Regions from separate parts of the Scandinavium sp. M-37 genome, predicted to be linked through region 1. Evidence: predicted binding sites of a transcription regulator. Region 1 holds the regulator's gene; the other holds the start of a gene.
The links. Region 1 encodes Fur, which represses iron uptake genes when iron is present. Its sites were predicted from a motif close to ATAATAATGAGAACNACTATCAA; they were not measured.
Positions count from the first base shown of each region.

Region 2: a site for Fur is predicted at 1,700-1,722, ahead of ACG0Z5_RS03540 (TonB-dependent siderophore receptor). Genes of this name have one in related genera too.

Region 1 is NZ_JBIGIN010000007.1:111,201-115,415, forward strand. It holds gene ybfF (esterase) at 1-728, shown strand, start outside; gene ybfE (LexA regulated protein) at 860-1,153, shown strand; gene fldA (flavodoxin FldA) at 1,302-1,832, shown strand; gene fur (ferric iron uptake transcriptional regulator) at 2,159-2,611, shown strand; gene chiQ (ChiQ/YbfN family lipoprotein) at 2,707-3,045, opposite strand; gene chiP (chitoporin ChiP) at 3,093-4,215, opposite strand, start outside.
Region 2 is NZ_JBIGIN010000003.1:62,974-67,188, forward strand. It holds gene nhaB (Na(+)/H(+) antiporter NhaB) at 1-854, shown strand, start outside; gene dsbB (disulfide bond formation protein DsbB) at 990-1,520, shown strand; gene ACG0Z5_RS03540 (TonB-dependent siderophore receptor) at 1,772-3,961, shown strand; gene ACG0Z5_RS03545 (YcgN family cysteine cluster protein) at 4,026-4,215, opposite strand, start outside.

The DNA.
Region 1 (4,215 bases):
TGCACACTAATTCTCCCATCGTCCTGGTTCACGGCCTTTTCGGTAGCCTGGATAACCTCGGGATCCTCGCGAGGGATCTGGTTGTCGACCACGATATTCTGCAAGTCGACATGCGTAACCACGGCCTTTCCCCGCGATCCGCGGAAATGACCTATCCGGCGATGGCGCAGGATCTTCTCGACACGCTCGATGCCAACGGCATTGAAAAAGCCACGTTGATCGGCCATTCCATGGGCGGGAAAGCGGTGATGGCGTTTACTGCCCTGGCGCCAGAACGCGTCGGAAAATGGGTGGCGATAGATATTGCTCCGGTGAATTATCAGGTGCGTCGTCACGATGAAATCTTTGCGGCCATCAACGCGGTGACCGAAGCCGCTGTCTCAAACCGTCAGCAGGCGGCAGAGGTTATGCGCAAGCATATTAATGAAGAAGGCGTGATTCAGTTCCTGTTGAAATCTTTTGTCGACGGCGAATGGCGCTTCAACGTGCCCGCATTGTGGGATCAGTATGAGCACATCGTCGGTTGGGAACCGATTCCCGCATGGGACCACCCTGCCCTGTTTATTGCTGGCGGCAATTCGCCTTATGTCACCAACGCGTACCGCGACGCCCTGTTAGCGCAGTTCCCACAGGCGCGAGCGCACGTGATTGCCGGGGCTGGACACTGGGTTCATGCTGAAAAACCGGATGCGGTACTCCGCGCTATCCGTCGCTACCTGGCGGAATGATTAAAATCCGAGCAAGCAAGCGCCATTGTGGCTCCCGGCGTTGGCGTGTGGGTTTCGCTCATGTATGATTGCGCGCTATCTGCGCCGGGCCTGTCGTCTGGCGGCTTGTTTCCCCGAAGTCACTCTGAATCATGGCAAAAGAACAAACGGACCGAACGACATTAGATTTGTTCGCAAACGAGCGTCGCCCGGGAAGGCCGAAAACCAATCCGCTCTCACGCGACGAACAGTTACGCATTAATAAGCGTAATCAGCTGAAACGCGACAAAAGCAACGGTCTCAAACGCGTTGAGCTTAAGCTCAATAACGATGCCGTTGACGCACTCAATGAGCTGGCGGATGCCAGAAACATGAGCCGCAGCGAGCTTATCGAAGAGATACTGATGCAACAACTGGCTGCGTTACACGGCCAGGAACGTGACTGAAAACACGAAATCTTTCACTTTCATTTAGCAGTGAGTGCAGTACGGCGCAATTGCAGTTCCCGCGCACTTCTCCTCCTGCTATCATTGCCTTTATCTGTGGGCAACATTCCACCATCATTTCATTACGTTTCAAGAGGTTATTTTACTCATGGCAATCACAGGTATTTTTTTCGGCAGCGACACCGGTAACACCGAAAATATTGCGAAGATGATCCAGAAGCAGCTGGGCAAAGACGTTGCCGAGGTGCATGACATTGCCAAGAGCAGTAAAGAAGACCTCGAAGGTTTCGACATTCTGCTGCTGGGTATCCCAACCTGGTACTACGGTGAAGCACAGTGTGACTGGGACGACTTCTTCCCGACGCTGGAAGAGGTAGACTTCAACGGCAAACTGGTGGCCCTGTTTGGCTGTGGCGATCAGGAAGACTACGCAGAATATTTCTGTGATGCGCTGGGCACCATCCGCGACATCATCGAACCGCGCGGCGCGACCATTGTCGGTCACTGGCCAACCGAAGGCTACCATTTCGAAGCCTCTAAAGGTCTGGCCGATGACAACCATTTTGTTGGTCTGGCCATTGATGAAGATCGCCAGCCTGAACTGACCGCTGAACGCGTTCAGAAGTGGGTAAAACAAATCTCTGAAGAGCTGCACCTGGAAGAGATCAAGAACGCCTGATGATGTCACGGCGCAGCGCCTGCGTTGCGCCGTATGATTGATGAACAAATCGATAGATTGCGTAAAATTAATAGTTATAAGCAATCAAATTAATCGCTACAAATTTTTAACTTTTGAGCACATATCTGTACAATGTCTTCTGTTTTGACGAGGTCGGATGTTTCGCTTTGCAGATGATGCCTCGTTTCTGAAAAGCATACTTTGCTCAGGGTTTGCAGTTTTCATTTAGGCACCGCAGTCCTATAATGAGACGCATTATCCTGAATTCATTCTTAGTAATACTTCCTATAAGGAAGTGTATCGCCTAGCAACAGGACTGATTCCGCATGACTGACAACAATACCGCATTAAAGAAAGCAGGCCTGAAAGTCACGCTTCCTCGATTGAAAATTCTGGAAGTGCTTCAGGAGCCTGACAATCACCATGTCAGTGCGGAAGACCTTTATAAACGCCTCATCGACATGGGCGAAGAAATTGGTCTGGCAACGGTGTATCGCGTTCTGAACCAGTTCGACGATGCCGGGATTGTCACCCGCCACAATTTCGAAGGCGGTAAATCTGTTTTCGAATTGACCCAACAGCATCACCACGATCACCTGATCTGCCTCGACTGTGGCAAGGTTATCGAATTCAGTGATGACTCTATCGAAGCGCGTCAGCGCGAAATTGCCACCAAACACGGCATTCGTCTGACCAACCACAGTCTTTATCTTTATGGCCATTGCGCAGAAGGCGACTGCCGTGAAGATGAGCACGCACATGACGGTGCCGAGAAATAATCGGCCCCCCAGAAAAGTAAAAGCCAACCTGACGGTTGGCTTTTTTATTGGCATTTTTGGCATAACATTGGGGCAATAGCGCCAACCGTCGAGGGTTACGGCTTAGGCGTATTGTTACTGCGAATCTCTTTCCACACCTGATCACAACGGGCTTTGACTGCCTGATCGTTGCCGGTCCGCGTCGCCAGAATACAATTCTGGTAATCCAGTACGCGTACACTTTCCTGATTCGCAAACTGCTGATGGGTCTTGTCAGTTTTCAGCACGTTAAGCACGCTCTGGCAGGCGTCAATTTTATCCGGATTTCCTTCAGCGGTATTGATACAGGCGCTGTAGGCATCTTTCAGCTTGCTGTCTTCTTGTGGTGCGGGAGATGGCTGTGCGCAGGCCACCAGCCCGGAAGCCATAACGGCGATAAGAATCAATTTTTTCATGATACGGCCTTATCAATGCGCGGCAGGTTTACCCTGCCGCACGCGTGTCAGAAGATAGTGAACGGGGCGATAACGATGAACTTCACGTCACGCTCATCCTGGAAGATGTTGCCGTAACCACCGCCCCAGCTTGGGATGTCGGAGTGGTTGTCGTATTGAGTGAAGTGCAGTTTGAACAGCGTGCCTTTCGCACGGCCTTCCTGCACGGTGTACATCGCATCAAAGCTGTAAGAAGACTCTTTGATTTTGTTCGAGGCGTTGTCTTCACGCTGACCCGCGCTGTTGATATACCAGTCTGCCGGTTTGGCATCCCAGGCATACACGTAAGATGCACCGACGGCCCAGCCCGGCATATCCCAATTTTTCAGGTCATACATCGCACCGAAGAACACCGCTTTTTCGCCGTTGGCGTTGAAGTCTGAGCGGTTATCCCACCAGATATCGAGACGACCGTTGGAGGAGGCATAGGTCGGGGTCATACGCTGGAGGAAGTAACCCTGCTGGCCTTCTGCTTTTACCCACGTCCCTTCAAGGCGCAGGTCAACCACGTCAGCCACTTTATAGCCGAAGGTCAGTGCCTGTAACCACGCGGTGCCGTCGTAGATATCGTTAATGGTGTTGCTCTCAACGGTGTCACGCGCCCCATAGAATTGGTAGCTGGTCGAGAGTGGTGCACCGGCGACATCAAATTTGTAGCTGGCTTTGGCGAAGTACTGATCCATAAAGCCTTCTGCCTGACCAAATGCCGCTTCCAGCACCAAGTCATTTTTGAAATCATACTTAGCACCAATGGAGTGCAGATACTCAACTTTGGTCTTCTTATCGTTCTGATAAAAATGATCTGTTTCGAGGTGCCATGGAGCCTTGTATTCGTTGGTCCACATATAGGAGAAACTCAACGCGCCTGCATCACCGTAATCAAAGTTAGCCCCGGCTTCTGCCCCTTGATACGTACCTGGCATAAAGCTCCAGTGCGGCGCTAAAAGCGTTTGCCCGGTTGGCTGAATATAACCTGCTCGCGCCCAGGTTGGGCCCAGTTTGAATTTCGCGGCAGCTTTATAAAGGCTGATTCCACTCTTATCGCCAGAGTAATCTTCGTCGTAACCTTTATTAATGGATGAGAATGCAATTTCGTTTGGGTGTCCGCTTTCTGATGACTCCGCCATTTCA
Region 2 (4,215 bases), on a different contig from region 1:
TTGGCGAATTTTTCATGCGTATGCTGCCGATAACCCTGCCGGTGTTTGTGTGCGGGATGATGACCTGTCTGCTGGTCGAGAAGTTTAAACTGTTTGGCTACGGCGGCGAACTGCCACCGGGCGTGCGCGATGTGCTGAAAGACTTCGATAACAAAAGCCGCGAACAGCGTACTCGCCAGGAAACGCTGAAGCTGTTGGTGCAGGGCATTATCGGGGTCTGGCTGGTGCTGGCCCTGGCCCTGCATCTGGCGGAAGTGGGACTGATTGGCCTGACGGTTATCATTCTTGCGACCTCACTGACCGGCGTGACCGATGAACATGCCATTGGCAAAGCCTTTACCGAAGCGCTGCCGTTTACTGCCCTGCTGACGGTGTTTTTCGCAGTGGTGGCGGTTATCATCGATCAGGCGCTGTTCGGGCCGATTATCGACTTCGTGTTACAGGCGTCGCCGCACGCGCAGCTATCGCTGTTCTATCTGTTCAATGGCCTGCTCTCCTCCATTTCTGACAATGTATTTGTCGGCACGGTGTATATCAATGAGGCCAAAGCGGCGCTGGAACATGGGGCAATTTCTTTGCCGCAGTTCGAGATGCTGGCGGTGGCAATCAATACCGGTACTAACCTGCCCTCGGTGGCGACACCTAACGGTCAGGCTGCGTTCCTGTTCCTGCTCACTTCTGCCCTCGCCCCGCTGATACGCCTCTCGTATGGCCGAATGGTGTGGATGGCGCTGCCCTATACCATTGTGCTGACCATTGTCGGCCTGCTGTGCGTCGAGTTTACGCTGATCCCCTACACCGAGTGGATGACGGCCAAAGGCTGGCTGGTCAGCACCGCTATCCCGGCACATTAAACCTGCTCTGATTGACGCCCGGAATAATTTCCGGGCGATTTAATCAACCGTTACGCAATATTTTTGCGACGCCTGGTGGCGCGGGAAATGAATTCGTTTAAACTGCGGTGTCTAGCATGTTCCAGGGAAATGATTATGTTGCGATTTTTAAACCAGTGCTCACGCGGTCGCGGAGCGTGGTTGTTGATGGCGTTAGTGGCCTTTGCACTCGAAATGGTCGCGCTGTGGTTCCAACACGTGATGCTGCTCCAGCCGTGCGTGATGTGTATTTACGAGCGCTGTGCGCTGTTCGGGATTATGGGCGCGGGGATTGTCGGTGCCATTGCGCCGAAAACGCCTCTGCGTTATGCGGCCATTCTGATTTGGCTTTACAGCGCCTGGCGCGGCGTTCAGCTGGCGTGGGAACACACCATGATCCAGCTACATCCGTCCCCGTTCCAGACCTGCGATTTTGCCGCCCGCTTCCCAAGCTGGCTGCCGTTGGATAAGTGGCTGCCGCAGGTATTTGTGGCGTCAGGTGACTGTGCCGAGCGTCAGTGGCAGTTCCTGACTCTCGAAATGCCGCAGTGGCTGGTAGGCATTTTCGCCGCCTTCCTGATTGTCGGTTTGCTGGTGTTGATTGCCCAGGCGTTCAAACCGAAAAAACGTGACCTGTTTGGACGATAAAAGCAAACGGCACACCACTAAACGCTCCTTCGGGAGCGTTTTTTTTATCTAACACTCCCCATTATGCTGATTCGTAAGGCTTCATCTAAAGCGCCAATACCGGCACAAACTGTGTGTAAATCATGGAGATAATGAAAGCAAATATGACAAAATAAGTTGCCAGAATTAGCGGAATGAATATCATAACGATAATTATTATCAATATTGACACTTGCTTACCTTCTGCTACCACTCTGGGAATTTGACAACAAATGAAGCGCACGACTCGTTGGGTTTTGAATCCTTGTTTGCTTGCCATGTTTTCCGCCAACGTCTCGGCGGGATCACAACAGGAAGATACGCTGGTCGTGTCCGCCAGCCGGGGCAATCACACCGTTGCCGATATGGCGCAAACCACCTGGGTTATAGAACAGGCGGATATTGAACAGCAGGTTCAGGGCGGCAAAGAGCTGAAAGAAGTGCTGGCTCAGCTCATCCCCGGAATGGACGTCAGCAGTCAGGGACGCACCAACTACGGGATGAACATGCGTGGACGTTCGATGATGGTGATGGTCGATGGCGTACGGCTTAACTCCTCCCGCAGCGACAGCCGCCAACTCGATTCTATTGACCCGTTCAATATTTCACGGATTGAAGTCATTTCCGGGGCTACGTCGCTCTACGGCGGCGGCAGTACCGGGGGCCTTATCAATATCGTCACCAAAAAAGGCCAGCCGGAAACCGAAGTGGAATTCCAGACCGGGGCAAAGAGCGGCTTTAATAGCCGTAACGATCATGATGAAAACATCGCGGCGGCGGTCAGCGGCGGGAACGACAACGCCTCTGGGCGTCTGTCGGTGGCGTATCAGCGATACGGCGGTGGGTATGACGGCAACGGCGACGAGGTGATTATCGACAACACCCAAACCGGTCTGCAATATTCCGACCGTCTGGACATTATGGGCACCGGCACACTCAATATTGATGACCATCAACAGCTTCAACTGACGACCCAGTATTACAAGAGCCAGTCCGACGGTAAACACGGCCTGTTCCTCGGCGAGGATTTTTCTGCGGTGACCGGGGATGCAACCGCCTATAACAAGGATAATCTCGATTCGGATCGCCTGCCCGGCACCGAACGCCATCTGATTAACCTGCAATATTCCAATACCGACGTCTGGGGGCAGGATCTGGTGGCGCAGATTTATTACCGCGATGAAAGCCTGACCTTCTACCCGTTCCCGACCCTGAGCAAAGGCAGCGTTACCAGCATCGGCGCGTCACAACAGAAAACCGACTTTTACGGCGGCAAGCTGACGCTGAACAGCAATCCGGTGGATGACCTGACCCTGACCTGGGGCGTTGATGCCGATCACGAGTCGTTCAATGCCAATCAGCAGTTTTTTGACCTCGACAAAGCCGCGGCCAGCGGGGGAATGAAGCTGGATAATGCCTATAACGTCGGTCGTTACCCGGGCTACAGCATCACTAACCTCGCTCCGTTCTTACAGGCGAGTTACGACATCAGCGCCATTACCTTAACCGGCGGGGTGCGTTACCAGTATACCGAAAACAAGGTCGACGACTTTGTGGGCTACGCCCAGCAGCAGGCGATTGCCACCGGCAAAGCGACCTCTGCCGATGCCGTACCGGGCGGCAAAACGGATTACAACAATCTGCTGTTTAACGCCGGGATCCTTGGGCATCTGACAGACCGTCAGCAGCTGTGGTTTAACTTCTCTCAGGGCTTTGAAATTCCTGACGTGGCGAAGTACTACGGTGCCGGGAACTACACTCTGGTTGACGGCCACTACCGTCTGAATAACAGCGTCAACGTCAGTGATTCAAAACTGGATGGCATTAAGGTCAATGCCTATGAGCTCGGCTGGCGCTTAACCGGTGATAACCTGCGCACACAGGTGGCGGCCTATTACTCGCTGTCGGATAAAACCATCAATATCAATAAGAGCGATATGACCCTCTCGCTGGAAGACGACAAGCGTCGAATCTACGGGGTGGAGGGTCAGGTGGACTATTTCTTCACTGAGAGCGAGTGGAGTCTCGGGTCCAACTTTAACGCCATCAAGTCAGAAACCCGAAACAACGGTAAATGGGAGAAACTGACGGTAGACAGCGCCAGTCCGTCGAAGGTCAGCGCGTGGGTCAACTGGGCGCCGGGGGATTGGGGCCTGCGGGTACAGAGCACGCAGACATTTGATGTGTCGGATGCCGACAGCAACAAGATTGACGGCTATAACACCGTCGATTTTCTCGGCAGCTACGCCCTGCCGGTAGGCAAAGTGAGTTTCAGCGTGGAAAATCTACTGGATGAAGACTACACCACGGTCTGGGGCCAGCGCGCACCGGGGCTTTACAGCCCAACCTATGGGGCGCCGGGTCTCTACACTTACAAAGGCCGTGGCCGGACGTTTGGCCTGAATTACTCGGTACTTTTCTGATCAGAAACGCCTGAAACAACAACGCCACCGGCAGCTTGCGGGTGGCGTTTTCATTGGCGAAGAATTACCCACGATTCGGATGATTCAGAATATGGTCTTCCCAGTCACGCACGTCTGATTCCGGCACCGCGATATGACGCACCGAAATGCGCTCGCCGTGCATGGCGGCTTTGGAGCCGGTCAACAGCGGATGCCACGTCGGCAAGGGCTGGCCTTCCGCCAGCAGACGATAGGCGCAGGTATGCGGCAACCAC